3 regions of the Bacillus sp. LQ16 genome follow, and region 3 is predicted to be linked to each of the others. Evidence: riboswitches for the same ligand, from Rfam matches in the RefSeq annotation. Region 3 holds a riboswitch; each other region holds the start of a gene.

Region 1 (10,921 bases), 2.4 Mb from region 3:
TGCTCCGTATATGTTCTGCAACACAAATGGTGAGCCCGAAATGTATGCAAACATTGCCGCTGTTACTAATCCTTGTGACAATGCATATCCCATAAACAGACGGTCCTTTAACAATTTTCCGTACGTCGCCAAAGTCCCTGACAAACCACCCGTTTCTCTTTCTTCAGGAGGTAATGTTTCACGCAATACAAAAGTAGCTGAGATTAACATGAATACGCTAATTGCTCCAAGAACGATGAAAACACCGCGCCACGTTGTAAACTGTAACAATTGCCCTCCAATAATTGGTGCCAAAATAGGTGCTGCTCCGTTTACTAACATAAGCAGTGAGAAAAACTTCGTCATTTCAGAACCTGAGTACATATCACGTACCATTGCACGTGATATAACAATCCCGGCTGATCCTGAAGCTCCTTGTAGGAAGCGCAATAATACTAATGTCCAAATAGATGGCGCAACAGCACAAAGTAAAGAAGAAGCAACATAAATAATAAGAGCAATAATAAGTGGTTTGCGTCTTCCGTAAATATCGCTAATTGAGCCAACAAATAATTGTCCTACTGACAACCCAAGCAAACAAGCTGTTAATGTAAGCTGCGCTAGGGATGCACCTGTTTGCAAGTCATCCGTTAACTTCGGTAATGAAGGCAAATACATATCAATAGATAATGGCCCAATCGCCGTAAGTGTTCCTAATACAAGAATCATCCATAACCTGTTTGCCTTTACAGGTTTATATATTTCGTGATTAACTTCATTCACTTTTTCAATTCACCCTTTCCTATACACACTGAATCGTAACAATTATAGTTACATCATAAACATACGTCAAGTACAGCGCATTTTCCTCTTTCATAATGTAAAAAAAGCGATAGAAATTCTATCGCTTTACTTTTTCACATTGCTATTCGTAAATTTAGATACCGAGGCCATCGTCTCTCCTGTATCTAAATATGTAATTTGAATTGGGTCTCCTACTTCTGTAAACATAGCATACGGGAATTTCTTCACCGGTATCATAAATACCTTTTGTTCATTCTCTAAAAGTACGTACACGATTGTATTTTCACCTGATTTCTCTTTATATACACGTTGTACAATACCTTCTTTTTGCGCTTCTTTTCCTGTTGAGGTTGGTCTAAAGGTATCACCATTACCACTCATTACGTTTTTATAATTCTCAAGCGCTTCTTTCTGCGTCGAACCTGTCGCAAATATTTTTGCATTAGCAGCATATACAACTGTATGTGCACGTACTAGGCCTCCGTCATCAACAACCGGAATAATCCAAGCTGGTTTTCCGTATACGTTATAAATGACAGGCATTGTCCCATGCCATTTCTCTCTCTTAAAGGAATTATCTACTACTTCTGTAGCTGCTGAACCATCCATAATCCCCTTTACTTCTTTTCCATTATAGTAATATAGCTTGCCTGTGCGTGCATCTACTAATGAATAGCCTAGGGCTGAATCTACTCCTTCTTTTGGAGAAGTAAAGTCTGTAAAATAATACAGTGTTCCATCTTTACCAAAGATCGGGGTCACGCCTTCTTTCGTTCCCCACTCAGTCGGAATTTTCATATCTGTTTGTGAGAATTTCGTATTCCAAAATCCGTGAATATATTTACCAAAGTACGTATTTAACGTAGATGCAGTCTCATGATTTAATACACCATCAACAAATTTAGGTGCCTTTCCTTTATCATATCTTTTCACTTCACCTGTTTGTGCATCTACTACGACAACACCTTCTACCTCAAATCCAGATCTTCCTGAAATAAATTCACCATACGTCATTGTATAATATGGTTTTCCTTTATCATCAACCTCAAATTTAGGTTTTCCTTTAAAGATTAAATTTGGTTCTGCTTGCCTTACCACACGCTCTAAATTATTACCAAAAAACATGCTTGGCACATATTTCATTTTATAACCGAGGTGCAGTTTCGCTTCCGCATCAGGATTCGTACCTGACATCGTTACATACCCTGGAATTGTCTCAGCTTTACGCGCTTTAAAAAATCCTGAAACTTCAATCGGCGCTACATATAAAGCTTCGCCGTTTACCATTTGTGGCGTTAATTCTCCTAGCTCAAAATAAGCTACTTTCGGAATATCACCAAATACTTTTTTCATCTTATTCTCCGCTGTCTTTGGCGGCACTGTAAACGGCTGATCATTTTCAGTAAATGGCTCTGAAATATCTTTCTCTATCTTAACAACAGAATCATATTTCTTTTGCGAGATTACTATATCGTGCAAATAACCAAAGTAGCCGTAACTTGCGAGTAAAATAAACATTAGAAGTCCTTTTAATGTACCTTCTAATTTCCCTATTTGATCTTGTGAAAATAAAACAAGCCCAATTAAAATTGCTACTGCAACAGAATAATGAGTAAGAATCGAATCTACTCGATCATCAATTAGCCAAAAGTATTCATAGATTGCAATACCTATCCAAAATAAAACAGGAATAACTAAAATAGATGATTTCTTACCCTTTACAACCTTCTTATCTCCCTTCTTATCCACTGCTCGAAGCTTACTACTACTTCTTGTCCATGGAATCAAAAACAAAGTAAGAATAGCTAAAACTACAAATTTCATCAAAGGCACTGTCCCCTTTTCTTTTGTATTCCCTTTTAGTATAACAAATAAAGGGTATTAAGGTGAAAATAGGAATAGTTATATTTTTTTACTACTTAATACAATCCCGCTCACTACATATAGAATAGATGCAATATAAAAAATTGTACCGATCGTAAAGAAATCTACTAAATATCCCGTGGCAATAACCGCTACTGCTCCGCCAATGGATGTCCACACATGGTATTTTCCAATCTCATAACCAGCCTTTTCCTGCGCAACCTTTCGTGCTAATGAAGTCTTCTCAGTATTACGCTGCACAGCACCTAAAACTCCCATTACAATTTGAAGAATATACACATGCCATACTTCCGTGGCAATCGGAAAGCAAAGCATTAAGATTGCCATGGACCAAGCGTATATGATTAATAATTTTTTATCACCTACTTGATCAGATACCTTTCCTACTAGTGGATATACAAGTGCTGATGTTAAAGCAAATAAGCCATACGCCCAGCCAAATTGCGAGAAGCTATTTCCAACGTTTCGAAGTAATAATATATAAAAAGGAAATACCATACTTCCTGCCATCATGATAATACTTTGCGAAGCCACAAATCTTCTATATGTCATTTCGTATACTCCCTATAAAATAAATTAACAAATCTCTCTTCTGAATCTACTTCCTTCTTTTTCTTGAGAAATTCTTCAATACGAGGATATGCCCTTTTTAACTGCTCTTTCGTTGGATAAGAATAGTACGGCAAATAGTAACTACCGTTATGCTTTAAAGTAACATCAATCATCTTCCGAATGACATCCTCTGTTTTCTTTATCTCACTCTCTGAGCGTCCCTGGTTAATCAAAAGAACCAGCGCAAACATATCATCTTTCGCATAGGACAAAACTGCATTTTCATTCTTTTCCACGTAACGAATCGTAATGTTGAGTAAATTAAACTCTTCTTCATTTAATGCGTTACGTAAATCATCTATATACTCCGTGAAAGCATCTATAGGCACAAAGTATTCTTGTAACACTTCGGTCCTATTTGGATTTTCATATTCCATAAAAGCACTATCTGATCTCATAACATTATTACGCGTCTCATACTTTCCATCTGTACGTTCAAAATAACCTCTTTGTATATCCCAAAATGTATTCTTTCCCCAATCACTATAACGTGATAACCCAAGTAAAAATTTAGGTGCAGCTATAATATTTTCTTCCTTTAATTCACTGTACTCTTCTCTCATATTTTGATTTTGTGCCAAAGTATAATCCGTCACATACATCTCTTTTAAAAATGAATTTGGAGCAACAGAAATACGCGCTAAGTGCATACGAACATTCTCATCTCTTTTCACTTTCTCTTTGAAATAAGATGCGTATTCTTTATAATCTATCATTCTCGTGTGCATTTCATATAATTCATCATCTGTTAACTTCAGCGTCACATCTAAAATAACTCCAAATAAACCGTAACCCCCAATGACATATGGAAATAACTCTGCATTTTCTTCTCTACTTACATTACGTACCGTGCCATCTGCCATTAACAATCTAAATGAATCTACTGTATCAATTAGTGCCTCATGACGAATATCACGCCCATGTACATTTACACTTAATGAACCACCAACAGTAAAAATATTTTGAGACTGCATGACCTGTACCGCAAGGCCATATGGATTTATTTTCTTCTGAATATCATTCCACGTGACACCACTTTGAACTGTAATACGCTTCTTCTCTGGATCGAATTCTAATATTTTATTATATCCTTTCATATCGAGCATCGTGCCATTCGGATAATATGTCTGTCCTCCTTGGCTATGTTGCATGCCTGCAATGGAAATTTTCTCTCCTGAAACTTTTGCATCTCGCACTAATTTTATTAACGAGTGCTCTTCCGTAGCACTTTCAACACGTTTTATTTTTGTCGGAAGCAATTTACCTACATCACTCATAATAGGATGATCAATTTGTTTTTTATACGTATGTACAGACGTTGCAAGCAAAACCGTATATGCGACAATGACCACTACTATCTTTCTTTTTTTCAAAGGACACTCTCCTTATTAGCAACAAAAAGAGATACCCGTTCTTTCAGGTACCTCTCTTGACAGTGATTACTTTGCTGCTGGCAATTGTATTGGATCAAATTTATCATACGATGTAAACTTCGCATCCGTAATAATGTGCGCTTTATCCTCACCATTGCTACTCATAACCATATCTATCTTTGCTGATTCATATTTAAAATCTTTTGTAATAATATATTCTCCATCTATTTCTTCTATCTTTGCATTTTGGCCTTGTAGCATTTGTTTCTGCTTTTCATCCATACTAGCTAACATACTCTCTGTCTCTTGCCCTTTTAATGCAAACTTCAGCTTATAATTATCTCCACTTTTCTCCATCTTCACTTTATTTAAAATTTCCGATGGAATCTCTAAATTATCTACCATTCCTTGAGTCGCATTCATTCCGTTAGCATTTAATTGTTCCTCTGGTACAGACATCACTTCACCCGTATTAGGATTTTTCAACTGACCAGCAATTTTGCCACCCACATCATAAACAACAACCTCTGTACCAGAAACATTCATTTCAGAACGAGAATTTTTTTGCTTCGGCTCTAATTGCATTTTGGCCTTTATTACATTCATCTCTGTTCCTTCAGCCTTTATTCCCACATCATATGTCATCGTTACATTTTCTTCGTTTTTAAAAGCTTCATTCGCTTTATTGAAAACATCCTTCGCTGTTAATTCCTTTTCTTTCTGCACAGCTTCTTTTTTCGGCTCATCAGTCTTTTTTGTTTTCTCATTACTACACCCTACTCCTAGACCGACTGCAAGTACTAAACTTGAAATTAAAATAAATTTTTTCATAACGTCCCCTCCTTCCCAAAAATAATATCATCTCTTTTCCTATGAAATCTATATAATTCGTAATATTCTTCTTTAAATTTATTTCCTATATAGCAACATGTTTGAGAAAAAGTTTAAATATGATGTAAATAATAACAACTCATTTCAGGAGGTCATTATGAAAGCTATTATTTGCACAAAGTATGGACCACCTAATGTTCTCCAGCTTCAAAATATAGAAAAACCTAAACCTAAGAAAAATGAAGTATTAGTTAAAATTCACGCAACAAGTGTATCGACTGGAGATTGTAGAATACGTGGCTTTAATAGCCCCCTCTTATTTTGGATTCCTATGCGGATCATATTAGGTTTCAGAAAACCGAGAAAACCTATACTTGGCGTAGAGTTATCCGGTGAAATCGAAGACATTGGATCAGATGTAACACAATTTAAAAAAGGAGATCCAGTTTTTGCATTAACAGAACTAAACCTTGGTGGTTATGCGGAATACACATGCGTGCATGAAAGTGGATTAATAGCATTAAAACCTACCAATGTGACATATGAAGAAGCTGCCGTTATTCCTTTTGGCGGAACTTCAGCATTGCACTTCCTTAGAAAAGGACAGATAAAAAAAGGGCAACGAGTACTTATATACGGCGCCTCTGGGTCAGTAGGGACAGCTGCCGTACAACTTGCGAAATACTTCGGGGCGACTGTCACAGCCATTTGTAGTAGTTCGAATTTCGATTTAGTAACAGCTTTAGGGGCAGACAACGTAATTGATTATATGAAAGAAGATTTTACTAAGCGGGGCGATCACTACGATATTATATTTGACGCAGTTGGAAAATATAAAAAGTCTCTTTGTACAGATGCATTAATGTCTAATGGAAAATATGTATCTGTGAACGGAATGATGGCAAAAGTCAGTAAAGAAGATATGAACCTACTAAAACAACTAGCTGAAACAGAAAAGCTAAAACCTGTTATTGATAGAACTTACCGATTAGAAGAAGTTGTAGAAGCCCATACGTATGTAGAAATGGGCCATAAGAAAGGAAATGTTTCGATTACCTTAAAATAAAATATATTCTGAAAATATCATTGACAATTCTTTTTGTAAGATTTACTATTAGTACCATATTCAAAACTACATACACATACTCTTATCAAGAGTGGCGGAGGGACTGGCCCGATGATGCCCGGCAACCGAGCTTATGACGTATAAGCTAAGGTGCTAATTCCTGCAAAACGAGTTTTCGTTTTGGAAGATAAGAGAGGAATCTATTTCGTCTATTCGGCACCTCTCTTATTTTTGGGAGGTGCTTTTTATTTTGGAACGTATATGAAGGGGGATTTATAGATGAAAAAGGTATTATTAAGCATTGTAAGCGGAGCAGTATTATTATTAGGCGCATGTAGCGCGAGTTCAGATAAAGAGGTAAAAGCATTAGACGAGAAAAAGATTACTGTCGGTGTAACAGGTGGGCCGCATGAACAAATTTTTGAAAAGGTAAAAGAAGTTGCAGCAAAAGATGGTCTGGAAATTGACATAAAAGTATTTAATGATTATGTAGCGCCAAACGTATCTTTAGATGAAAAAAGCCTTGATGTAAATAGCTACCAAACAAAATCGTATTTAGATGTATTTAAAGCTGAACGCAATATGAAATTAGCTGAAGTATTTTCAACAGTAACATTCCCTATGGGTGTATATTCTAAAGATATAAAAGATGTAAAAGACTTAAAAGAGGGCGATGCAATTGCTGTACCAAATGACCCAACGAATGAACTGCGAGCTTTAAAATTATTTGAAAAAGCAGGGGTTTTAAAAGTTGATCCAAAGGCTACAGAAAAAGCGACTGCAAAAGATGTAATTGAAAATCCAAAAAAATTAAAGATTGTCGAATTAGAGGCATCTCAATTACCAACGCAACTAAGTGAAGTGAACGCAGCTGCAATTAACACAAACTTTGCATTAGGTGCAAAATTAAGTCCGGCGAAAGATTCTATTTTCCGCGAAGGAAAAGATTCACCATATGTGAACTGGGTCGTTGTTCGTACTGAAAATAAAGATGATGCCGTTGTAAATAAATTAAAGAAAGCTTATCAATCTAAAGAAGTAAAAGAGTTTATCGAGAAAAAATTTGATGGTTCAGTTTTACCATCTTGGTAGGAGCTGACGATAATGATTGAATTAAAAAACATATCCAAAGTATTTTCAACAAAAAAAGGGACTGTTGAGGCTCTTAAGTCTACTTCCCTTAAAGTAGAAAAAGGCGAGGTATTTGGAATCATTGGGTATAGCGGCGCTGGTAAAAGCACATTGATTCGATGTGTAAATTTATTAGAAAAACCAACGACAGGAAATATCATTGTAAACGAACAAGACTTAACAACGTTATCGACAAAAGAACTAGCAAAAGCGAGACAAAAAATCGGAATGATCTTTCAAGGATTCAATTTACTTAAAACTGTTACCATCTATGAAAACATTGCATTACCTTTACGCCTTGCTGGCATTCCAAAAGCGGAAATTAAAAAAAGGGTAGAAAAATATTTACGCATTGTCGATCTTTTCAATCGAAAAGATGCTTATCCAAGTGAACTTTCTGGCGGTCAAAAACAGCGCGTTGCAATTGCACGTGCACTATCACATGAGCCTGAAGTGTTATTAAGTGATGAAGCAACGAGCGCTTTAGATCCAGAAACAACTGATTCTATTCTTGATTTGTTATTAAAGATTAACGAAGAAATTGGAATTACGATTTTACTCATTACACACGAAATGAACGTTATCCAACGTATATGCGACCGCGTTGCCGTTATGGAACATGGATCTGTAGTCGAAAGCGGGACTGTGAAAGATATTTTCACAAACCCACAACATGTAACAACGAAGAAATTTGTAAATAGCGCCTTTGCAGCTAAAATTCCAGAAGAGGTACAGAAAGAACTACAGAATACTGGAGAAATTGTAACACTTTCATTTATTGGCACTACTTCAGGTGAACCTGCCTTAGCTGTTGCCACAAAACGTTTCCAAGTGTATCCGAATATTTTATCCGGTAATATTACGCAGTTAAAACATGAAGCATATGGGAAACTAGTCGTTCATATGCAAGGAGAACAAAATGAAATCCACCGTGCTTTATCATTTTTACAAGAACAAGGAATCATCGTAGAAGGAGGTAGAACAGATTATGGGAAACAAGTCCTTTTTGGATGAATGGGGTAAAGTCATATGGGAAGCCACAATTCAAACCTTTCAAATGACATCTATTTCATTACTCATCTCAATCCTTATTGCACTGCCACTTGGCGTCACACTTGTTTTAACGAAACCTGGTGGGCAGCGTGAAAATAAAATCATCTATCCTATTCTTAATACAGTTATTAATATCATTCGCTCTCTTCCATTTATCATTCTATTATTCTTCATCTTACCTTTTACAAAGTTTCTAATGGGAACATCCATTGGCGTGCAAGGTGTTATCGTACCACTTGTCGTCTTCACAGCTCCCTATATCGCACGTTTAATGGAGACAGCCTTACTAGAAGTAGATCGAGGGGTTATTGAGGCCTATCAAGCGATGGGAGTCTCTACTATAAAAATCATTTGGCACGTCATGGTTAAAGAAGCTCGTCCCTCCCTTGTACTTGGATTAACAATTGCAACGATTGGCTTAATCGGCGCAACAGCAATGGCTGGTCTTGTAGGTGCTGGCGGGCTAGGGGACTTAGCATATCGCTTCGGACATTTACGCTATGAACCTGAAGTAATGTATGCAACCGTCTTTATTCTAATTATCCTCGTTCAAGGATTACAGTCTTTAGGTAATGGGGTTGCACGAAGACTGAAGAAAGATTAAAAAAGAAGGTATCTCACCAGGGTGAGATACCTTCTTTTTATCTTTTAAATCCGCCTTCTGAATGAATAACTTGCCCCGTAATCCACTCAGCTTCTTCACTTACTAAAAATTTAATGAGTCTAGCTGCATCCTTTGGCTCACCAATTCTGCCAAAAGGAAACATTGGCTTTAACCCTTGTTTTATCTCTTCAGTCATCCATCCTGTATCGGTTGGTCCTGGATTAATTGCATTCACTGTTATTCCTAATTGAGCTACTTCTGCTGACAACGTACTAGTAAGAGCATCAATAGCTCCCTTCGTTGTCGCATAAGCTAGTTCTCCTGCCATAGGACCTTGAAATTGCCCCGAAGTCATATTAACAATTCTACCACCAGATTTCTTATCAAATCCTCGGGCAAATTGACTACTGAGCAATGTAGTCGCACGAATATTAACCATATAATGCTTATCTAATTCTTCAGCAGTCAACGTAGAGAAATCATTATTCGTAGAATATGCTGCATTATTAATTAATATATGAGGGTACCCTAATTGTTCAGTAACTTTATTTAAAAGCTCTTTCGGTGCATCATTCCGAGTTAAATCTAACTCCATGCTCAATACTCTAACACCTTTTTGTAATAGCTCTTCTTTTAATTGTATTTGTTCATTTTTATCAACGCCCCAAGGCATCTCTTTATCATAATCCGTCCAATACGTAAAAAATATATCGTATCCTGCCTCAGCTAATTCTTTACAAATCGCTGCTCCTATACCGTCTAGACGACTTACGCCTGTAACAACTGCTACTTTATTTTTTAATTGGTTCATCATATACTCCTCCAAGTTTAAAGGACGCATATTTTATATAAGAGATATAAATTTCCCCACCTAGACCTCTGTCCTTACAAAAGGGATGTACAAGCCAACTATGCAGTCCTTGCATGATTTACAAATAGCTAAATAAACCCTCACTTATGAGAGAAAAATTCATCTATCCAATTTCTAATCATTACAAGTTCATCCACATATCGAGTCCTTGTCTCCTTTCCATATATCTCTGTTTCTATCATACCAATATGATGTACTATTTCAAATGATAAAAAAATAAAAACCAATATTCCATTCCAAACTTCTATCGAATTTATTATATTATAATAAATAATGGAAATAATCAGAAAAATACTGGTAAATATTGACTAACCTTCTTATAATAAAACGTGGGGCTAATGTGAGAATTTAGTTTTAAACAAATAGGGGGAAGAAATATGTCAAAAAAATTACTTTCTTTATTTTCTGCAGTAATCGTAGCAGCTTTTGTAATAACCGGCTGTGGTCAAAGCGATACGACAAATAAAGAACAAAAAGAGAATGCAACAAAAGAAAGCAAAACGGAAAAAACAGATACAACGAAAGAAAGTAAACCTACTGAAAAAAAATCCGAAGATAAAAAAACTGAAGATAAAAAGCCTGAAAATACAGCTACTGGATCAAGCGACTACTCTAAGCTGATTTCCTATATGGAAAAAGAAACAGGTGGTAAAACAAAAGTTCTTTTTGAAAATAAAGAACCACAAGTCTATAAAGCTGAAGATGTTTCAGTA
Region 2 (10,921 bases), 2.0 Mb from region 3:
GCTATTATTGTTAAGTGGTCCGCATGTGTTTGTCATGCCATTTCACATTACTCACGGAATGACACAATTTGCTTTACTATATTCTATTTTCTTTGTCACAGTATTTGGTCTAGTAATGTGGTATGTTGGTGTTCAAAAAATTGGGGCGTCACATACGATGGTATATATGTATATAACGCCGCTTGTAGCTGTTTTATTTGCAGCTGTCTGGGCAAATGAATATGTATCGTTTCAACAGATCATCGGTGGAATTATCATTTTTGTCGGTCTATGGTTTGTGAAATCGGAGAAAGTAAAAGTTCATTCTATTGCAGGGGAACCTATATCAAAATAGGAAAACAGATCACCTATGATCTGCTTTCCTATTTTTTTATTTTTGGTAAGAAGATGAGAAATAAGATAGCAGTAATAAGTGGGATTAAGTTTAAAAATGGAATACGGAAGAGTGTAATAAGAATAATACCTGGAAGAAGAACACCGAGGACAGCGTAAAAAATGCTATGGTTTTTCGTGTACCAATACAATGAAAGTCCGATAAGTGCAGGGATAATGAGGTGAATGAGAGCCATTAAAAAATAAATCATTAGACGCCCCCTTTATTTGTGTGCTTATTACATCATATCCGTATGTTCATAGATTGATATCATTTTTTTCATAAATGGACGAAAAAAGTTTGAAAAACCGTCACAAAATATGAGAATATAATGTTTGAAATCTTGTATAATATTATTTTCTAAAAACATTTAAACAACATAAACATACTGTTTATGTTGTTTTTAATTTGAGTGAAATGGATGTAAAGAATATGAATTTGAAAGAAATTTTTTGTCGGATAGATAAGAACGAATGAAGAGAGGTACAGCATGATTAGTATGTCACTAAGATCATTTAAAATCCAATCGTATTATATACTAGGTATTTTGTTACTAGGTTGGATGTTAACACCGTTTTCAGCACACTTTTTAGGCGCTGGAATTGGGCTTATTGTAAGTATGTATTGCGTTTGGCTTTTAGGGAGAAGAATTGAGAAGCTTGGAGATAGTATTGTAAAGAAGACGAAAGCACCGACACTCGGTATGTTTAACCGTTTTGCAGCTGCCATTTTGGGTGCTATTATTATGTACGAAATTGAGCACCACATGGTTATGTGGGCATTTGCAGTAGGGATTATGGGTGGTTATTTCTTAATCGTTGTGAATTTAGGATACTATAGCATGAAAGATGAGAAAGAACTAACAAAGAGCTAAAAGAGATAAAAAGATAAAAGACTTCTTTTTAGATGGAATAGATGATCCAGCCACGAATAGAAGCGGTCAGGGCCTTTTTTAACCCCATACGATGTGAAACCCGAGAGATGTAGCGAGTAGGGATATAATGTATATATTCGAAGCTGTAATTTTATAATCTAGGTCACAGATGAAGAGATTAGCATTTCACTTTATATAAGATATAGAAAGAAGCTTACGTTTTCACGTAAGCTTCTTTTTTATGTAAGTGTGTGTAACCGTTAAGCCGCATTGGGTTTTGTCGGTGAGTACGCGAAACTTTACGGTTACACGACACTTATTCATATGAGTAAAGGGTTATTCCAACAGAAAGTTTTAATTTAAGCGATTGGACCGCCTAAGTTAATAATATCTTCAGAAACGCTTTCGAACTTTTTGAAGTTCTCTTTGAATTCATTTGCAAGCTCGATTGCTTTTGCTTTGTAAGCAGCTTTATCAGCCCAAGTTTGTTCAGGCATTAACACTTCGTCAGGTACACCTGGTACGTGAAGTGGAACTTCAAGACCGAAGATGTCATGTTTAGCTGTTTCAGTTTTTGCAAGTTCGCCGCTTAATGCTGCTTGAATCATTGCACGAGTATAACCCAAGTTCATACGTTTACCAACTCCGTACTCGCCGCCAGTCCAGCCAGTGTTTACTAGGAATACTTTCGCATCGTGTTTCTCGATTTTTTCACCAAGCATTTCAGCGTAGCGAGATGCATCAAGTGGTAAGAATGGTGAACCGAAGCAAGTTGAGAATGTAGCTTGCGGAGATGTAACGCCGCGCTCTGTTCCTGCTAGTTTACTAGTGTAACCACTTAAGAAATGATACATAGCTTGCTCTTTTGATAACTTACTGATTGGAGGCAATACGCCAGATGCATCAGCAGTTAAGAAAATAATTGTATTTGGGTGTCCAGCAACACTTGGCAGTACGATATTGTCGATCGCATGCATAGGGTATGCAGCACGAGTATTTTCTGTTAAAGTAGTATCGTTGTAGTCGGCGATACGCGTTTGGTCATTAATGATAACGTTTTCTAAAACAGATCCAAATTTGATTGCATCGAAAATTTGTGGTTCTTTCTCGTGAGAAAGGTTTACACATTTTGCATAGCAACCGCCTTCAATATTGAATACACCGTTATCAGACCAACCGTGCTCATCATCACCGATTAATTTACGGTTTGGATCAGCAGATAATGTTGTTTTACCTGTTCCAGATAAACCGAAGAATAGTGCTACGTCGCCTTCTTCACCTACGTTTGCAGAGCAATGCATAGAAAGGATATCTTGTTCAGGTAATAAGAAGTTCATAATAGAGAAGATTGATTTTTTCATTTCTCCAGCGTATTCTGTACCACCAATTAGTACGATACGTTTTTCGAATGAAACCATAATGAATGCCTCAGAGTTTGTACCGTCAACAGCTGGATCAGCTTTGAAATTCGGTGCAGAAACAATTGTGAACTCTGATTCATGAGTTGTTAATTCTTCTTCAGTTGGACGAATGAATAATTGATGTACAAATAAATTGTGCCATGCATATTCGTTAATAACTTGAATTGGTAGGCGGTAATTGCGGTCAGCGCCTGCAAATCCTTTGAAGACGAATAACTCTTCTTTTTCTTTTAAGTATTCTAAAACTTTAGTATATAATTTATTAAAATGTTCTTCAGAAATCGGTTGGTTCACAGCTCCCCAAGCAATTTTGTCAGCAACCGATGCTTCTTTCACAATAAATTTATCTTTAGGAGAACGTCCTGTATATTTTCCAGTTGAAGCAGAAACGGCACCAGTCGAAGTTAATTTCCCTTCATTTCGCATTAATACTTTTTCCACTAATTGCGGAACACTTAGTTGAATCTGTGCATTGCTTCCGTTCAATAATTCGTGTAAACCAATTTGGACATTCACAGTACTCATATTTATATACCATCCTTTTCATTTAATGAAATATTTCTCGTAATCCCCAACAAGAGTATAACACAATTATATAAATAATGTATACTATTTATTTCTTTTTGTTTGTGTGAATGCATTATTTCCCTATTAATATTTCATTTCAGGCGTATTGAGAAAAACTTTCAGGAAAATGTGAATATTAATTGACAAATGAATATCATTTCTTTAGTATAGGTTGGGACGGATACTCTCTTATCCCGAGCTGGCGGAGGGACAGGCCCGATGAAGCCCAGCAACCTCACTTGTATTGATAAATGCAGGTGAATAGGTGCTAAAACCTGTGCGAGGCTACAGGTCTCGAACGATAAGAGCGAAGGGCAAAAAGCAGTATGCAAGTAGCAAATTAAACCTTTCCTCTATGTAAAGTAGGAAAGGTTTTTCTGTATGCTTGTGTGGGAGAATAAATGTATGTCGCAGTTTGTGGCAAATTAAGGATGAGTTCCGTACAATATATACAATTACTGTAGGGAGGTTTACCACATGACAAAAAAACGTCATCTGTTCACATCTGAGTCTGTAACTGAAGGACATCCAGATAAAATTTGTGACCAAATTTCTGATTCAATTTTAGATGCGATCTTATCAAAAGACGCAAATGCACGTGTAGCTTGTGAAACAACTGTAACAACTGGTTTAGTATTGGTAGCGGGGGAAATTACGACTTCTACTTACGTAGATATTCCAAAAATCGTTCGTGAAACAATTCAAGGCATTGGTTACACACGCGCAAAATACGGATTCGATGCAGAAACTTGTGCTGTTTTAACATCTATCGATGAGCAGTCTGCTGACATCGCTATGGGTGTTGACCAAGCGCTAGAAGCACGCGAAGGTCAAATGACTGACGCTGAGATTGAGGCAATTGGTGCAGGAGACCAAGGTTTAATGTTTGGTTTCGCATGTAATGAAACACAAGAGTTAATGCCACTTCCAATCTCGCTTGCTCACAAATTAGCTCGCCGTTTAACTGAAGTACGTAAAGATGATACATTATCATACTTACGTCCAGATGGAAAAACGCAAGTTACAGTTGAGTATGATGAAAATGGTAAACCAGTACGTGTTGATACTATCGTAATTTCTACACAACATCACCCAGATGTTACATGGGAAGAAATCGATCGCGACTTAAAAGAGCACGTAATTAAAGCTGTAGTACCAGCAGAATTAATGGATGGAGAAACGAAATTCTTCATTAATCCAACTGGCCGCTTCGTAATTGGTGGACCACAAGGTGATGCTGGTTTAACAGGACGTAAAATCATCGTTGATACTTACGGTGGATACGCTCGCCACGGTGGCGGTGCATTCTCTGGTAAAGATGCAACAAAAGTTGACCGTTCTGCAGCATATGCAGCTCGTTATGTTGCGAAAAACATCGTAGCAGCTGGTCTTGCTGACAAAGCAGAAGTACAACTTGCATACGCAATCGGTGTAGCACAACCAGTATCAATTTCAGTTGATACATTCGGCACAGGTAAAGTATCTGAAGACGTACTAGTAGAACTAGTTCGTAACAACTTCGATCTTCGCCCAGCTGGTATTATTAAAATGCTAGACTTACGTCGCCCAATTTACAAACAAACAGCAGCTTACGGCCACTTCGGACGTACTGATGTAGATCTTTCATGGGAACGTACAGACAAAGCTGCAGCTTTAAAAGAGCAAGCTGGTCTATAATATATGAAAAAAAGCTTTGCGCGGTGAGCGCAAAGCTTTTTTTATTTCGTTTTACTTACAATTTGAATGCATGATTTGCAATATACTTCGCCTTCTAGCTCAATATACTTTTTCGTATTAGTCATGCCTTTTCATACGTTTGTATTTCCTTTTTACATGATTTACAAAGGGTGGGTTTCTTCTGGAACATATGCAATCAACCTTTCATTTGACGTGCTTTACCTGCGCAAAAGGCACTGCTTAGTAAAAATAGTGTCGCGAATATAATGCTTACTAATGTAGCGTATGGAATTGCACCTTTTAAGGAAAAGCCGACAGTGATTGAAGCGATGAATAAGAGGATGAATGTTGTTGTTAATTTTTTATAAAGTTCCATACTATGTAGACCTCCAATTTATTTTTTAGTACAAGTTTTAAAATTGAATTCTATTATGTAGAAAATATAAAGAGTAGCTAAAGATGTGTAGTCTAGGAGTATAAGAAAGTGCACTTTCCTTTTTGTGGGTTAGTATACTTATATTGTATCATGGCGCATGATTGGCTTCATACATAATTGTGTAAAGATATGTATGATAAAATGAAGAAAAGTCTTTAAGAAAGGAAAGATAAAAAATGAGTGTAACTGAACATAAAAAACAAGCTCCAAAAGAAGTGCGTTGCAAGATTGTTACGATTTCCGATACACGTACGGAAGAAACGGATAAGAGCGGACAACTATTACATGAATTGTTAAAAGAAGCGGGCCATACAGTAACCTCTTATGAAATTGTAAAAGATGATAAAGAAAGTATTCAGCAAGCAGTGTTAGCTGGTTATCATAGGGAAGATGTAGATGTTGTATTAACAAATGGTGGTACTGGTATTACGAAGCGTGATGTAACAATCGAAGCAGTGTCAGCTCTATTAGATAAAGAGATTGTCGGGTTTGGTGAGCTGTTCCGCATGATTAGTTATTTAGAAGATATCGGAAGCAGCGCAATGTTAAGTAGAGCAATTGGCGGTACAATTGGACGCAAAGTAGTTTTCTCGATGCCAGGGTCGAGCGGAGCGGTTCGTCTTGCGATGAATAAATTAATTTTACCGGAATTAGGCCATATTACATTTGAGCTGCATCGCCAATGAGTAAGTGGGCTGGAATTGTATTAGCGGGCGGTATGTCGAGTAGATTTGGTGAGCCAAAAGCGTTAGCGAGCTGGCAAGATAGTACTTTTATTGAGCATATTTTGAAAGAGATGACGAGTGTGCTCCAAGAAGTTGTAGTCATCAGTCATTCTGATATAAAAGAGCGAGTAGAGCAATTCGTACAAGTTCCTGTTATAGAAGATATTCCGCACTATAAAGGAAATGGGCCGCTTGCCGGCATTGTATCAGGAATGGAATACATAGAAGCAGATTGGTATGCTATTATGCCTTGCGATGCGCCAAATGTTTCGCATGAATGGTTTACCATTTTACTGGAGCAAACGAGCAATGAATATGATGCGGTTGTACCTATTATTAATGGAAGAAAACAGCCGCTACTTGCAGCGTATCATAACCGCGTGAAAGAAAAGATTTATGCTTTACTTCAGGAAGCAAAAAGAAGTATGGGGCAGCTTTTATCACAATGTAATGTGAAGTATGTTTCTGGAGAAGATGTACAAGTGAATGCGGGTTGGTTTATAAATGTAAATACGAAAGAAGAATATGTGCAGGCTCAAAAAGACCTTTCAAATGAATGAAAGGTTTTTTTGATATACAGAATTGGGGAACAATTGCTGTATAAAGGTATGTGAGTAAGTTGATTTTAAGGGGAATTCTTAAAATCATTATACAGCAAAAACACTGTATAACCATATATTAATTTTTATGGGTTTTTATTACAAGTCTGTTTAGTTATGTTTATTTTTGCTATAATGAATATGGAAATAAATGATATTTCACCTTATGTATCATTCATTCAACTAAAATTTACAAGTGTGTAATAAACTCCCTTCGTTTTTTGAAGGGAGTTTTTCTGTTCAAGCAAGTAACTCTGATGCGGTATGCTGAATGACTTCTTCATACTGGTTAAGTAAGCCGCGAAAGATCTCATCCCAGCTTTTTGATTTCGCAAAAGATGAAGCTGCTATTCCCATTTGCTCAAGTTTTTCTTCATTTTGCAATAAAGAATAAATGGATGATAGAAATGCATCCACATTTTTAGGGGGACAAAGAATTCCCGTTTTTCCATCTGTAATAATATTTTTAACCCCGCCACTATTTGCACCAATAACAGGTGTACCGCATGCGAGTGATTCAAGTACGACATTTCCGAATGTTTCAGTAGCTGATGGAAATACCATTATGTTAGAACAAGCATATGCTTCAGCTAAATCCCCGCCTTGTAAATAGCCAGTAAAAGTGACATTTGTTTGCGGAACAGCTTCACGCAAATTTGTTGCTAGAGGGCCGTCTCCTGCGATGAGCCAATGAATGTCGTTTCGAGTATGCGATGTTTTAACGATAAGGTTTTGCAACGTATCAATATCTTTTTCAGGAGCAATTCGTCCTACATAGGAAAGAACATACTTCGCTGTAATATTATATTTTTTTCGGAATAGGTCTGTATTGTAAGCTGGATGAAAGAGTGTGCAATCTACACCACGTCCCCAAATGGAGAGGGCCTGAAAGCCTTTATTTTTTAATTGATGTAATGTTTCAGGGGAGGGAACGAAATTTTTTTGCATATGACTATGAAACCATTTTAAATAGTTCCAAAGCATATTGGAGAGAAATTCAATTTTGTAATAGCGTAAATACGCATCGAAATCAGTATGATAAGAACCGACAACTGGGATGTTTAATTTTTTTGCGTAATACAGTCCACAAAGTCCCATGTTGAAAGGTGTGGCAATGTGAATAATGTCAGGTTTAAAGGAATGAAGTTCCCGTTTAATACGCGGAGTAGGAAAAGAAAAGCGACATTCTGGATATAATATTGTTAACGGGATACTTCTCATCTTGTTCACATTAGCCACGAAATTATCTTCAGCTGTATGTTGAGGGGCGAAAACAGAATAGGCGATCTGTTCTTTCTGAAAGTAACTTGTTAATCGTTCTAACGTTTTCGTAACCCCGTTAACTTGTGGCGTAAAAGTATCGGTAAAAATGGCGACTCTCATCATATCACTCCTTTATGTGAAAAGTGGGATGAATTGATAAAAAGAGATGATGCCAGAGCAAGTGCCAAGGCACATGCCGACGAATACATCTGACGGATAGTGAAGCCCTAAATAAATACGAGAAATACCGACGCATAATGCTAACGGTAATAGGAAAGCAAGTAAGCTTGGATTATAGCAAATAAATGGAATGAAGACAGAGAAAACGGCTGTTGTATGACCAGACGGGAAAGAGTGGTCTTTTAATGGATGGACTGGATATTTCGCATCCTGAATTGTTAAATACGGACGTTTTCGTGGATACCACCTTTTTAATATTTGTACAGGAATATGGCTAATTGCTAAAGAAATAGCAGCAGCGATTGCCGCTTGGTGTAAAGTCCCTTTTGCAAAAATTAAAAAGAAAAGTGTAAGTGCAATGGAGAAAGTAGCACCACCGATATGGGTAATATTGCTGAAAAAGATATTTAATGTTTTTTGATCAAAGTAGCGATTAATTCCTTTAAAAATGTAACATTCTATTTTATATAATCCACTGACCTTCATGAAAATTCTCCTCCCTCGTTTACATATATATGGAGATATTAGCTTTTATTTTAATAAGATTTTGTTGAGGGAGTAATAATGTTTTGTAAAGAAAAAGTTAGTTTTTATATAAAAAAAGCTGCCAGTATTATGGCAGCAGTAAAATCATTTTTGTAGTGATTTATAATATTGACCTTTTTCAACATACTGCGTACGAATACGCTCCATATCTTTACGGTCTTCTTCTGTTAATTCACGAATGACTTTTGCGGGGCGACCGAAAGCTAACGTGTTTGGTGGAATTTTCTTTCCTTGTGAAACGAGGCTTCCAGCGCCGATAAAAGCTCCTTCGCCAATTTCAGCACCATCTAATATAATGGATCCCATTCCAATTAAAGCATCCTTTTTAATATGACAGCTATGTAAAATAACTTGATGTCCAACTGTAACATCATCTTCTAAAATAAGAGGATACTGAGGGCTTTGGTGGAGGGTACATTGGTCTTGTACATTTACTCGGTCTCCAATGATTGTTGGTGACACATCACCACGGATTACCGTATTAAACCAAATACTTGATTCCTCTCCAACGGAAACATCGCCTGTAATCGTAACATAGTCAGCGATAAAAGCACTACTCGCAATTTTCGGATTTTTTTCTTTGTAAGGATATATCATGTAAAGTCTTCCTTTCCTAGAGACTAGTTTTAGTGTATCAAATTATGAGAAAGAGTGAAATGGAGGAGGTCCGTATGTGGAATTATGAAGCAGAGGAAGCGAAAGCTGTCATTGTTATTGTGCACGGCGCAATGGAATATCACGGACGTTACGAAGCCGTTGCGGAAATGTGGAATCATATCGGCTACCACGTCGTGATGGGGGACCTTCCGTCACATGGAACGACTTCAAGAAATAGAGGACATATTGATTCATTTGATGAATACATAGAGGAAGTTAAATTATGGGTGAAAGAAGCAAGAAAGTATAGATTACCTATTTTTCTATTCGGTCATAGTATGGGTGGTCTTATTGTCATTCGTATGATGCAAGAAACGAAGAGAGAAGATGTCGAGGGTATTATTTTGAGTTCGCCTTGTTTAGGGGTAGTGACTGGACCCTCTGCTCCGCTTCAATTTGCTTCAAAAATATTAAATGTTGTGGCTCCAAAATTGCAATTTGCAACGAATCTTACGGTGGAAATGTCAACACGTAACCATGAAGTGAGAGATGCAATGGAGAATGATTCTTTGTTCTTGCGCAAAGTATCAGTACGTTGGTATAGTGAATTGATTAAGTCTATCGAAATTGCTCATAAAAAAATAGATGATTTTCCAGATGTTCCGCTCTTGCTAATGCAAGCTTGTGAGGATAAACTTGTAGATAAAACACGTGTCCGCACTTGGTTTGATAATGTTAAAATAAGTGATAAGGCTTTTAAAGAATGGCCGAATTGTTATCACGAGTTATTAAATGAGTATGAGCGTGATGAAATTTTGAGTTATATTCAGTCATTTACTGAAATGCATGTCAATAATATAGTAAAAACAAACAAATAAATCATTATTTGTACATTTAATAGAGGAGATGAAGGAAGAAGTGAACGTACCGAGTAATCCCATAACGCTCATGGCGAAAGTATACCGTGATGTGTTTCCGGTTGTACACCATGAGCTAGCGATGTGGAAAGAGCGTGCCTACCATATTCCGAATGATGAGCTTCATAGTCAGGCAATCGCAAGTATTGAGCATAAAACGTTTCATTGTGAGGGTGGTGGCATTTTATCGCTGCTAGCAAATGAACACCGAGAGGAATGTATTCGTTTTATCGTAGCGTATCAAACAATCAGTGACTATTTAGATAATTTATGTGATCGCAGTACATCACTTGATCCGAATGATTTTGCCGCGCTACATGAATCAATGTTAATGGCACTATCACCTGAAGTGGAAGGTGGCGGTAATTATTATCGTTACCGTGATGATCAAGATGATGGTGGTTATTTAGATGAACTTGTTGAAACGTGCCAAGATGTTTTAAAGAAAACGAAGCACTATGACAAAATTGCTCCTGTTCTTCATGAACTTGCTTGTTATTATTGTGATTTACAAATTCATAAACACGTGAAGTTAGAAGAAAGAGAACCGCGCCTGAAAAATTGGTTTGAAGCACATAAAGAAAACTTACCTGAGATGAGCTGGTTTGAATTTTCAGCATGTGCCGGTTCTACACTTGGAATCTTCTGCCTTGTAGCATATGCATTTCATGATGAGTTACATGATGAAGATATTGCGAAAATTAGACAAGGATACTTTCCTTACGTACAAGGACTTCATATCTTAC
Region 3 (10,921 bases):
TGTACAGGACGTTCTATTGTTGACATTGAGCGATTATTGTTAGAAGTTAATTTAGAGTGTCCAATCATTGCGGAAAATGGGGCTCTTATATATAAAGATAAAAAAATGATGAAGAGATATCCAATTCAAAATATGCAGGCACTTGAAATTGTAGAATATCTTGAAGAGAATGGTTTATATTATCAGCTTTATACTGATAAAGGTGTGTATGTACCGGATTATGGAGTAGAGAGTGTACGTAATGAAATTGAGTATGTGAAGAATTCAAAAGAAAATTTCGACTTGAAAGAGTTAGAAACAATCGCAGCATTATATCTTGAGCATACAGCGTTTCATAGTGCGGAAAGTTGTAAACCAATTGTAGAAACAGATATACATGTGCATAAACTATTACCATTTTCTTATGATATTGAGAAATTAAAAAAACTAAAAGAAACATTTCTTCATAATACAGATTTAGCAATTACATCTTCATATTGGCACAATTTAGAGATTAATCATCGAGATGCTCAAAAAGGGAATGGATTATATACTTTAGCAGAACATCTTAATATTCCGGTTGAAAACACTGTAGCGATAGGTGATGGACTAAACGATGTTTCTATGATGGAAAAAGCGAATATATCAATTGCAATGGGAAATGCAGTTGAAGAAATAAAAGCAATGTGTAAATACGAAACGTTATCAAATGAAGAACATGGTGTGGCACATGCTTTATATAAATATGTAATGTAATTAAAAAAAGAAAAAAGAATCCAAATGGATTCTTTTTTCTTTTTTATTAGGGGTAAGGTATTCTATGAGATTCATAGAAGCCTTATTACATTTTATTATATAGAATATATTGGAATAAATGTGTATATTTTTCATAAAAATTGTGAATATTTTATGAACTTTATACTTATTGCATGTTTATACCGCTATTAGTGACGCGTATGACTCTCAAGTGAAAATTCAGTGAATGTAAGGAGGAATTCAAGTTACCTAGACAATAAATGAGGAATGAACGAAATATATTCTTTTCTTGTTTTAATTGAAAAATAAAATTTGTTCGAATAATTATTCTACAGCTATATACCTACACTAGCTTTCTTCGTATAATGGAGAAGTATGAATTTTAGATTTGTATTAATTTTACATATTGAGGTGAACAAAGAATGAATTCGCGGCTAATGGAACTTATTGATGTGAGTACAATAGAAACCATGGCAGAACAATTTTATAAATTAACTAACATATCACATCAACTTCTTGATGCTGAAAAAGAGTGTGTTTTTTCATTCGGAATGAATGAGATAAAAAAGAGTAAACTTCCAAAGATTGAAATCCCCATTTTCTTATACAATCAACATTTAGGATCTTTTGTTGTATGGTCCAAAAAAAGTGAAATTTTCAGTTGTCAAAAATACTTTGAAATGCTCTCAAGTTTAATTTTAGATGGTGCAATAAAAGTATTTCAAAGTAAAAATACAACGTTGCTTTCTCGGAAAGAGGAGGAACTACATACGATTTTACAAAACATGCCTGTTATGGTCGATGCGCTTGATTATAATGGAGATTTTGTTTTGTGGAACCGAGAATGCGAAATCGTAACAGGTTATACCGCTGAAGAAATAATTGGAAATCCAAATGCACTGCAATTATTGTATCCTGATCATAATTATCGCCATCAAATACAAAAGAAATTTTTAACTTGTGGAAAAAATTTCAGAGATTGGGAAATGCACTTAACATGTAAAAATGGTGAAATCAAAACAATAATGTGGTCGAATATATCAGAACAGTTTCCTGTAACAGGATATAGTTATTGGGCTGTTGGTGTAGATATTACGCATTTAAAAGCGATAGAAGAGCAGTTAAAACAACAAACATCTGAACTGGAATTAATTTTTAAAGCTTTACCAGATTTATGTTTCTTAACAGAAGATGATGGTACGATTATTGATTACAAGGCAGGATCTCCTACGAAGTTTTACGTACCCGCAGAAGCTTTTATGGGAAAAAAGTTTTACGAAGTATTACCATCTTCAGTAGCACAGCAGTTTCAGGAAGCCATTAATCAAGTGAAGGAAAAAGGAACGAATGTAATTGTAGAATATCCACTCACACTTAATGGAAGTATTGATTTCTTTGAAGCTAGGTGCTTACCATTATTACGTGATAAAATTATGATTATTGTACGCGACATTACAGAGCGAAAAAAGACAGAAGAATTGTTAAACAAATCAGATACGCTTGCAGCAATTGGTCAATTAGCAGCTGGCGTGGCTCATGAAGTAAGAAATCCTTTAACTGTAATTAAAGGTTTTATACAGTTATTCCAAATTAATAAAGAAGATCAAGAAAGATATTTTGATCTTATGCTTTCTGAAATTGAAAGGATAGAAGCAATCCTACAAGAATTTCTATCAATCGCTAAAACAGATGAGATAAATACAGAAAAGAAAAATATTTATCAAATTTTTAAAAATGTCGTATCGTTAATGAATACAAAAGCAATTATGACAAATATTCAAGTTGAACTTTTTACGGGTGACAAAGATATAATTATTGAATGCTCAGAAAATCAATTGAAACAAGTATTTATTAATATTTTGCAAAATTCAATCGAAGCTATGCCAAATGGTGGGGGAATTTCAATTCACATAAAAGAAATAAATGATGATGGTGTCATTATTCATGTAATAGATGAAGGAATAGGAATACCTGAAGAAAGAATTAAGAGATTAGGTGAACCTTTTTATAGTACGAAAGAAAAAGGGACTGGTATTGGATTAATGTTAAGTTATAAAATTATTGAAAGTCATCAAGGGACAATTAGTATCATGAGCGAGGTTGGGGTCGGGACAACAGTAACTATTTACTTACCGAAAGTACTAAATAAACAATCTCTTTCTAATTGTGACGACAAATGTATAGCGATACGCACTAGTAGTAATTCTTAAATCAATTAATACCCAATAACAAAGCGATTAGTGAAAACTAAACTTTTTGTTATTGGGTATTTTTTATATTTAATTTAGTAAACTTTACCTTTTCTTTACCTTTGTTTTAATTTCTATTAAGTTTTAAACATTATATTAATATTTGTACAAAGCAATGTATAGAAATTGTACATTACTTTTAATATAGAAATATGATTATTATTTGGAATATTGTAAGGAGGAGATTATGACAAGGTGAAAAAGCAAGAGAAGAAAAGTGGTAGAGTAGTACCTCTCCGGTTAAATATTTTATTCCTTTGTGTATTTTTATTATTTTCTGGCATTATTATTCAGTTAGGGAAAGTGCAAATTTTTGATGGAGAAACATATAAAAATGAAGTAGAGAAGAGAGAAAATGCAACCGTGGGCCTTTCTGTACCACGTGGGAAAATATTTGATCGTGAAGGAAATCCAGTAGTTGATAATAAGTCTTTACGTACGATTACATATACAAAGGTGAAAGGTGTAAAACAAGAAGAAATATTAAAATCAGCAAGACAACTTGCAGACATTATTGAAATGCCACAAGAAGATATTGATAAGTTAACTGAGACTGATAAGAAAGACTTTTGGATGCAATTAAATCCAGAACTTGCTCAAGACTTAGTATCCAAAAAAGAAATAGATAAGTTCCGAAATAAGGATATTACAGGAAAAGAGCTAGACAAAAAAATAGAAGATTTAAAAAGGAAGCGCGTTACAGATAAAAATCTTCAAGAACTAACAGCTAAAGATATAGAAGTGTTAGCTATTAAAAGTAAAATGACCTCAGGTTTTCAAATGGCACCTCAAATTATTAAAAAGGACGTTAGTGAACAGGAATATGCGGTGATTAGTGAAAATTTAGCGAACCTTCCAGGGGTAGATGCATCAGTTGATTGGGAGAGAATCTATGTAAATGATGGTCTATTCCGTTCTGTCCTTGGTAACGTTTCAAATGCTGATGAAGGATTGCCACGTGAAAGATTAGATTATTATTTAGTGCGTGATTATAGTCGAAATGATAGGGTCGGCAAAAGTTATATCGAACAGCAATACGAAGATGTACTTCATGGTACAAAAAAAGAAGTAAGAAGCATTGCTGATAAACAAGGAAATACTATTAGAACGGAAACTGTTACTGAAGGGAAAAGCGGTAAAAATTTAACTTTAACAATAGATATGGAATTGCAAAAAAAAGTAGAGGAGAGCATAGAAAAAATATTAAAACAATATAAAGGATCAGAATCAATGTTAGACCGTGCTTTCGTAGTGATGATGAATCCAAAAAATGGTCAAGTATTATCAATGGCTGGGAAAAAGCTTGTAGAAAAAGACGGGAAAATGGAAGTAGAAGATTACGCTTTAGGCACGCTGACTAGTTCTTATGAGCTTGGATCCACGGTTAAAGGTGCGACAGTGTTAACAGGATTTGAAACAAATGCAATAACTCCTGGAACACATTTTTATGATGCACCTATGAAGTTTAAAGGAACTAAGGAGAAGAAGTCTTGGAAAAATTTTGGTGATATAGACGATCTAAGAGCGTTACAAGTATCTTCAAACGTTTATATGTTTAATATAGCATTAAAAATTGCTGGAGTGGATTATGTAAAAAATAGTTCGCTAGATATTAAACAAGAATATTTTGATAAAATGAGGTATTATTTCAGGCAATTTGGACTAGGCGTACAAACTGGTATTGATTTACCAAATGAAACTGCAGGCCAAATTGGAAGAAAAGATAATCAGCCTGGTTTCTTATTAGATTATTCTATTGGACAATATGATACGTATACACCACTTCAGCTTGCACAATATATTTCGACTATCGCAAATGGAGGGTATCGAATGAAACCGCAAATTGTTCAAGAAATTAGAGAACAAACCGTTCAAAAAGATGAGGTTGGTAAAGTAGTACAATCAATAGAACCCGTTGTTTTAAATAGAATCGATATGAAACAAGAATATATTAATCAAGTAAAAGAAGGATTTAGAAAAGTATTTCAAGAAGGAGATGGAACGGGAGTAAGAGCGTTCCAAAAAGCACCATATAAACCAGCTGGTAAAACAGGGACCGCACAAACTGTATATGGTGGAGAAAATGAAATTGGGCGAAATGCGAAAGGCGATCGTAGAGAATGTTATAACTTAACATTGGCTGGATATGCGCCATATGATGATCCAGAAGTAGCATTTTCTGTTGTAGTACCGTGGGTTGAAAATGATAAATCGGGCATTAACTCCGATATTGGAAAAGAAGTTTTAGATGCTTATTTTGATTTGAAAAATAAGCGATTAACTGGTGAAGCGCCAAAAACAGATAACTCTAAAGAGAATTAAAATGGACGAAACGTCTCTAGCATTCATGTGAACTAGAGGCGTTTTTACCTGGGAATAGATTGGAAATGAGGTATATATGAAGCTGTATATTCTAAAATATTGGAGGAACATATGTAGCTACATCTTAATTATAATAGGGGTTATTTTTATTAATAAGTCATTTTTATTTTGTATGGTAGAAGGAATTTCGATGCAACCTACTTTAAATGAAAAAGATTATATACTTGTTAATAAGGTAAACGTCTGTTTATCGTCTTTTCATCATGGGGATGTTGTCATCATAAAAAAAGAAGACGAGCCTACTTACTATGTGAAACGAATTATTGGATTATCGGGGGATAATATACAATTAAAAGAGGCTGAGGTATATATTAACGGTAAAAAGCGTGATGAGTCGTATATACATTTAGATATGTTACAAGTATCCAATCGTTTTTCAAATTTTAGAGAAATAAACGTTCCTACGCATAAATTATTTGTGTTAGGTGATAATCGTAATCATAGTAAAGATAGTAGGAATACACTTGGACTTATTGATGAGTCAAATATAATAGGTAAGGTAGAAATGGTATTTTATCCATTTGATCATATAAAATGGATAAAATAATTCTATTAACGATTCACATTTTATAAAATAAATCATATATTGATAGCATAGGACAAGCAGAAAAGCTTGTTCTAACCTCACAGAACACTCCTTATCACGGTTAGGCATCTACATAGGTAGATGCTTTTTTTATGTTGATGACTGAAAATTATTTATCAACATAATGTAACAAGCACTTTAGGACTATTAGGGGACGATTATATGTACAAATAACAGTATGCTTAATTAAAACAGTGAAATATAAGGAGTGAGGAATAAGTGCTAAATATTTTAGTGGTTAATTTTCCAGCAGAGGGACATGTAAACCCTACATTAAATTTAGTAAAAGCCTTTACTGAACGAGGGGATCACGTACATTATATTACAACGGCAAACTTTAAGGATAGAATTGAAGATTTAGGAGCTACTGTACATACTCATCCAGATCTATTAAAGGAGATTTCTATTGATGCTGAAACTTCATCTGGATTAAATGCTTTCTTTCATGTGCATGTTCAAACTTCTTTATATATATTGGAAATTACGAAAAAATTATGTGAAAGTATAAATTTTGATTTCGTAATTTATGATATATTTGGCGCGGGAGAGTTAGTAAAGGAGTATTTACAAGTTCCAGGTGTAGTTTCCTCACCTATATTTTTAATTCCTTCAGAGTTTTTGAAGACATTACCTTTTCATCCAAATGCAGATATACCATTCCAACCAGAGGAGATCTCTGAAAAATTACTAAATCAGATGGAACATAAATTTGGAGTAAAACCAAAGAATAATCTTCAATTTATGAATAATAAGGGTGATGTTTGTTTCGTATACACAAGTCGTTATTTCCAACCTAATAGCGAATCGTTCGGAGAAAATAACATTTTTATTGGACCGAGCATTTCAAAGCGTAAAACAAATATAAAGTTTCCACTGGAATCACTTAAAGAGAAGAAAGTTATTTACATTTCAATGGGAACACTGCTTGAAGGACTCGAACCATTCTTTAATACTTGTATTGATACTTTTTCAGATTTTGATGGGATAGTTGTAATGGCAATTGGTGATAGAAATGATATTTCAAAAATAAAGCAAGCGCCAGATAATTTTATAATTGCTCCATACGTACCTCAATCAGAAATATTAAATGAAGCAGATGTTTTTATTACACATGGTGGTATGAATAGCGTACACGATGCCATTCATTATAATGTCCCATTTGTAATAATACCGCATGATAAAGATCAGCCTATGATAGCGCAAAGATTAACTGAGCTTGAAGCGGCACATAGACTATTGAAAGAACATGTTAATGTACACACTTTAAAAGAGGCCGTAACAGATGTTCTTTCAAATGAAAAGTATAAACATGGTATAAGAAAACTTAATGATAGCTTTTTAGAATGTGGTGGTTCAAAAGAAGCAATTGCAGTTATTGAATCTCTTTTAAATAAAGTAAAAATTTAATTGGTGGGGCTTTACTGCCTGCAAATAGCAGGATAAATAGTCATAACTTTATACAAGCATAGAGGTTCTCACCTTTATGCTTGTATATTCTTATCCAGCAAATTGCACAGCAGTATTTGCATGTAAAAAAGCAGTATCAAAAACGGGAACAGTGAGATCATTTTGGGAGATGAGTAAAGGTATTTCAGTGCAGCCTAATAATATACCTTCAGCACCATTTTGAATTAATGATTTTGTAATTTGTAATAACTCTTCTTTAGATGTTTCTGAAATAATCCCTCTACTTAATTCATCTAATATGACATGGTGGATAAAAGTTCTTTCCTCGTCATTGGGGATAATTGTCTCAATGTTATATTTCGCTAATCGTGATTTATAGAAATCTTGCTCCATCGTTTGTTTTGTTCCTAATAGTCCGATACGTTTTATATTCTGTTCTACCATTTCTTTAGCACTTACATCACCAATGTGAAGAAGCGGGATAGATATTGCTTGTTCTACTTCCTCGGCAAATAGATGTACGGTATTTGAACACATTAATAAACATTCAGCCCCAGATTTTTCAACTTTCTTTGCAACTGTAACTAGTTCATTTTTCACTTCTTCATATTGATGGTTTTGTAATAAAGTAGTTACTTCACCAAAATCCATACTATATAAAACTAACTTTGCATTTTGATCGTATTGAGAGAGTGTAAGCGTATTAATATGTTTATAGTATAATGATGTAGATTCCCAACTTAATCCTCCAATCAAACCAATCACTTTCATAATGCATTCCTCCCGAAACGATTTTGAATTCATTATTTCACAATTCCGATAAGAATACAATGATTTAAATGCGCCATTTAACAAAAAATAAAAATAGTAAGAAAAGTGTTGAAATTTACACTTTTTAGTGCCATAATACGAATTACAAATTAATACTTATCCAGAGAGGTGGAGGGAACGGCCCTAAGAAACCTCAGCAACCCCTATGCAATTTTATAGGAAGGTGCTAATTCCGCAGAGGACACGTTGTGTTTTTTGAAAGATAAGAGGATTCTTGAACGTGAAAGAAAATGACCTCTTATATAAGAGGTCATTTTTTGTTGTATAGAAAGGGAGTGTAGATGCATAATTCATTTTTAAATTAAATATAGAGTAATAAAAGTTGACTAATATGAGAGGGGAATTGTAATGAACAAATTATCAACAAAGTTAGTAGTAGCAATCGGTATTGGAGCAGCATTATACGGGATATTAGGACTTTGGGGATTTTCTATTGCACCGAATACATTTATTAAACCAGCATTAGCTATATTAACTGTTTTTGGAGCATTATTTGGTCCAGTGGCAGGACTCTTAATCGGACTTATCGGTCATACCGTAACAGATACGATTGCTGGATGGGGGATTTGGTGGGGCTGGGTTATTAGTTCAGGGATTATTGGTTTTTCGATGGGTCTTATTCAAAAAAGAGTTGGTTTTAGTGTGAAAAACGGGTCGTTTAACAAGGGGCATATTTCTTATTTAGCAATTACTGGGTTAGTTGGTATTGTCATTGCTATTATATTTGCTGGGGCATTCGATATTATTGTGATGGGAGAACCATTTGACAAAATTGTTATACAAGTATTAGGAGCAACAATTTCCGATGTTATCGTTTTCTTAGTAGTTGGATTGCCACTTACAATTGGCTTGACAAAATCTAATAAGAAACATACACATTTAAAAATTGAAAAGTAGGGATGTTAACATGAAACCAATTATTTCGTTTGAACAATTCACCTTTCAATATGGGCATGCTGCGCAGCCTACTTTAAGTGATATTACCTTTCATATATACCCTGGGGAAAAAGTACTAATTGCTGGACGAAGTGGTTCAGGAAAGTCGACATTAGCTCATTGTATAAATGGGCTAATCCCATTTTCTTACGAAGGGACTAGTACAGGTAACGTTTTAATTGCCGGTAAAGACCCGAGGGAAGGAAGTATTTTTGAACAAAGTAAGCAGGTAGGAACAATTTTGCAAGATCAAGATGCTCAATTTATTGGTCTGACAGTAGAAGAAGATGTAGCTTTTTATTTAGAAAATGAATGTGTAAAGCAAGATGATATGAAAAAGATTGTTTCGGACTCATTAAGAAAGGTGAAGATGCATACGTTTCATAAACAAAGTCCACATGAATTATCAGGAGGTCAAAAGCAAACAGTTTCTCTAGCTGGTTTATTAACAACAAATGCGGATATATTATTGTTCGATGAACCGTTAGCGAACTTAGATCCACTAAGCGCCGTACATACGATAGAACTTATGAAAGATATACATGAGCAATATAATAAAACGATTGTTATTATCGAACATAGGATAGAAGAAATTTTAAAGCTGGATTTAGACAAAGTTATATTAATTGATGAAGGTAAAGTCATTGCAATAGGAACACCAAAAGAAATCTTAGCGTCAAATATATTGCCACGTATTGGCTTAAGAGAGCCTATTTACATCGAAGCATTAAAGAGATTACATTTTGATCGTAATAATGACGTAATATATCCAATGGAAAACCTTCAAAAAGAAAAGATAGGCAACGTTCTAAAAGAGTGGATGGAGAAACAAGTCATATTAAAAGGTAATACTAAAAACAAGGAATTACTTAAAGTGGAGAATTTATCATTTTCATACCCTAATAAACAAAAAGTATTAGAAAATGTAAACCTTTCAATATATGAAGGAGAAATTGTGGCACTGTTGGGACATAATGGAGCAGGGAAATCCACATTAGCTCATAGTCTTATAGGCATAAACAAAATGAAAAATGGGAAAATCTTGTTAGAAGGTGAAAATATTAGTTCTTGGTCTATTCGTAAACGTGGGGAAATCATATCTTACGTGATGCAAAATCCAAATCATATGATTACACAGCCTACTGTTTTTGAAGAAGTTTCATTTACATTAACATTACATAATTTTTCTAAGGAAGAAATTAAGAATAGAGTAGAAGGAACTTTAAAAATTTGTGGTTTATATCCATTTCGTAATTGGCCAATTCAAGCACTAAGCTATGGGCAAAAAAAGAGATTAACAATCGCATCTGTATTAACAACAAATCCTAAGCTTATCATATTAGATGAACCGACAGCGGGACAAGATTATTATCATTATAAACAATTTATGTCGTTTATTAAAAAACTAGCTAAGAAGGGTATTTCATTTATTTTTATCACTCACGATATGAATCTCGCACTAGAATATGCAGACCGTGCAGTAGTTCTACATGAAGGGAAAATTATTGCGGATAATACAGTGTCTAATGTATTTGGTGATCAAGAAACGTTACAAATAGCTAACTTAAGAGAGAGTTCTTTAACCAAGCTTGTTAAATTTAGTGGGATTGCATGTCCGGAAAAATTTATGGAACTTTATTTAGATAGTAATAGGAGGGAGGAAGGTGCATAGTACATATTTTCATCGTATGGATGGGGTAGTGAAATTGTTTTTATTTATTTTTTGTATGACGCTTACTTTTTTGTTTTTTGATTTTCGGGTGTTGCTAATACTATTTATCATCGGGTGTATCGG

Evidence for each region. A riboswitch is a leader RNA that binds a small molecule or an ion and turns the genes downstream of it on or off. The one in region 3 is predicted to bind S-adenosylmethionine.
Region 1: it holds a riboswitch for S-adenosylmethionine, as region 3 does, so the genes downstream of both, AC3EMB_RS01010 (MetQ/NlpA family ABC transporter substrate-binding protein) here and AC3EMB_RS12925 (ECF-type riboflavin transporter substrate-binding protein) in region 3, are expected to answer to the same signal.
Region 2: it holds a riboswitch for S-adenosylmethionine, as region 3 does, so the genes downstream of both, metK (methionine adenosyltransferase) here and AC3EMB_RS12925 (ECF-type riboflavin transporter substrate-binding protein) in region 3, are expected to answer to the same signal.

The regions. Positions count from the first base shown of each region.
Region 1 covers NZ_CM173491.1:169,715-180,635, reverse strand. The annotation lists gene AC3EMB_RS01040 (multidrug effflux MFS transporter) at 1-771, opposite strand, end outside; gene AC3EMB_RS01035 (DUF3981 domain-containing protein) at 889-2,607, opposite strand; gene AC3EMB_RS01030 (MFS transporter) at 2,686-3,219, opposite strand; gene AC3EMB_RS01025 (FAD-binding oxidoreductase) at 3,216-4,652, opposite strand; gene AC3EMB_RS01020 (DUF6612 family protein) at 4,719-5,483, opposite strand; gene AC3EMB_RS01015 (NAD(P)-dependent alcohol dehydrogenase) at 5,641-6,549, shown strand; SAM riboswitch class I at 6,629-6,743, shown strand; gene AC3EMB_RS01010 (MetQ/NlpA family ABC transporter substrate-binding protein) at 6,829-7,641, shown strand; gene AC3EMB_RS01005 (methionine ABC transporter ATP-binding protein) at 7,654-8,694, shown strand; gene AC3EMB_RS01000 (methionine ABC transporter permease) at 8,669-9,337, shown strand; gene AC3EMB_RS00995 (SDR family oxidoreductase) at 9,375-10,151, opposite strand; gene AC3EMB_RS00990 (DUF5068 domain-containing protein) at 10,586-10,921, shown strand, end outside.
Region 2 covers NZ_CM173491.1:4,627,566-4,638,486, reverse strand. The annotation lists gene AC3EMB_RS23480 (DMT family transporter) at 1-334, shown strand, start outside; gene AC3EMB_RS23475 (hypothetical protein) at 363-584, opposite strand; gene AC3EMB_RS23470 (ATP synthase subunit I) at 864-1,247, shown strand; gene pckA (phosphoenolpyruvate carboxykinase (ATP)) at 1,607-3,193, opposite strand; SAM riboswitch class I at 3,422-3,543, shown strand; gene metK (methionine adenosyltransferase) at 3,713-4,912, shown strand; gene AC3EMB_RS23455 (hypothetical protein) at 5,109-5,288, opposite strand; gene AC3EMB_RS23450 (MogA/MoaB family molybdenum cofactor biosynthesis protein) at 5,525-6,034, shown strand; gene AC3EMB_RS23445 (molybdenum cofactor guanylyltransferase) at 6,031-6,633, shown strand; gene AC3EMB_RS23440 (glycosyltransferase family 4 protein) at 6,913-8,055, opposite strand; gene AC3EMB_RS23435 (phosphatase PAP2 family protein) at 8,068-8,601, opposite strand; gene AC3EMB_RS23430 (gamma carbonic anhydrase) at 8,746-9,258, opposite strand; gene AC3EMB_RS23425 (alpha/beta hydrolase) at 9,333-10,136, shown strand; gene AC3EMB_RS23420 (tetraprenyl-beta-curcumene synthase family protein) at 10,177-10,921, shown strand, end outside.
Region 3 covers NZ_CM173491.1:2,590,137-2,601,057, forward strand. The annotation lists gene AC3EMB_RS12895 (Cof-type HAD-IIB family hydrolase) at 1-735, shown strand, start outside; gene AC3EMB_RS12900 (PAS domain-containing sensor histidine kinase) at 1,158-2,945, shown strand; gene AC3EMB_RS12905 (peptidoglycan D,D-transpeptidase FtsI family protein) at 3,180-5,306, shown strand; gene lepB (signal peptidase I) at 5,383-5,913, shown strand; gene AC3EMB_RS12915 (macrolide family glycosyltransferase) at 6,172-7,359, shown strand; gene AC3EMB_RS12920 (aspartate/glutamate racemase family protein) at 7,450-8,130, opposite strand; SAM riboswitch class I at 8,284-8,399, shown strand; gene AC3EMB_RS12925 (ECF-type riboflavin transporter substrate-binding protein) at 8,539-9,087, shown strand; gene AC3EMB_RS12930 (ABC transporter ATP-binding protein) at 9,098-10,798, shown strand; gene AC3EMB_RS12935 (energy-coupling factor transporter transmembrane component T family protein) at 10,791-10,921, shown strand, end outside.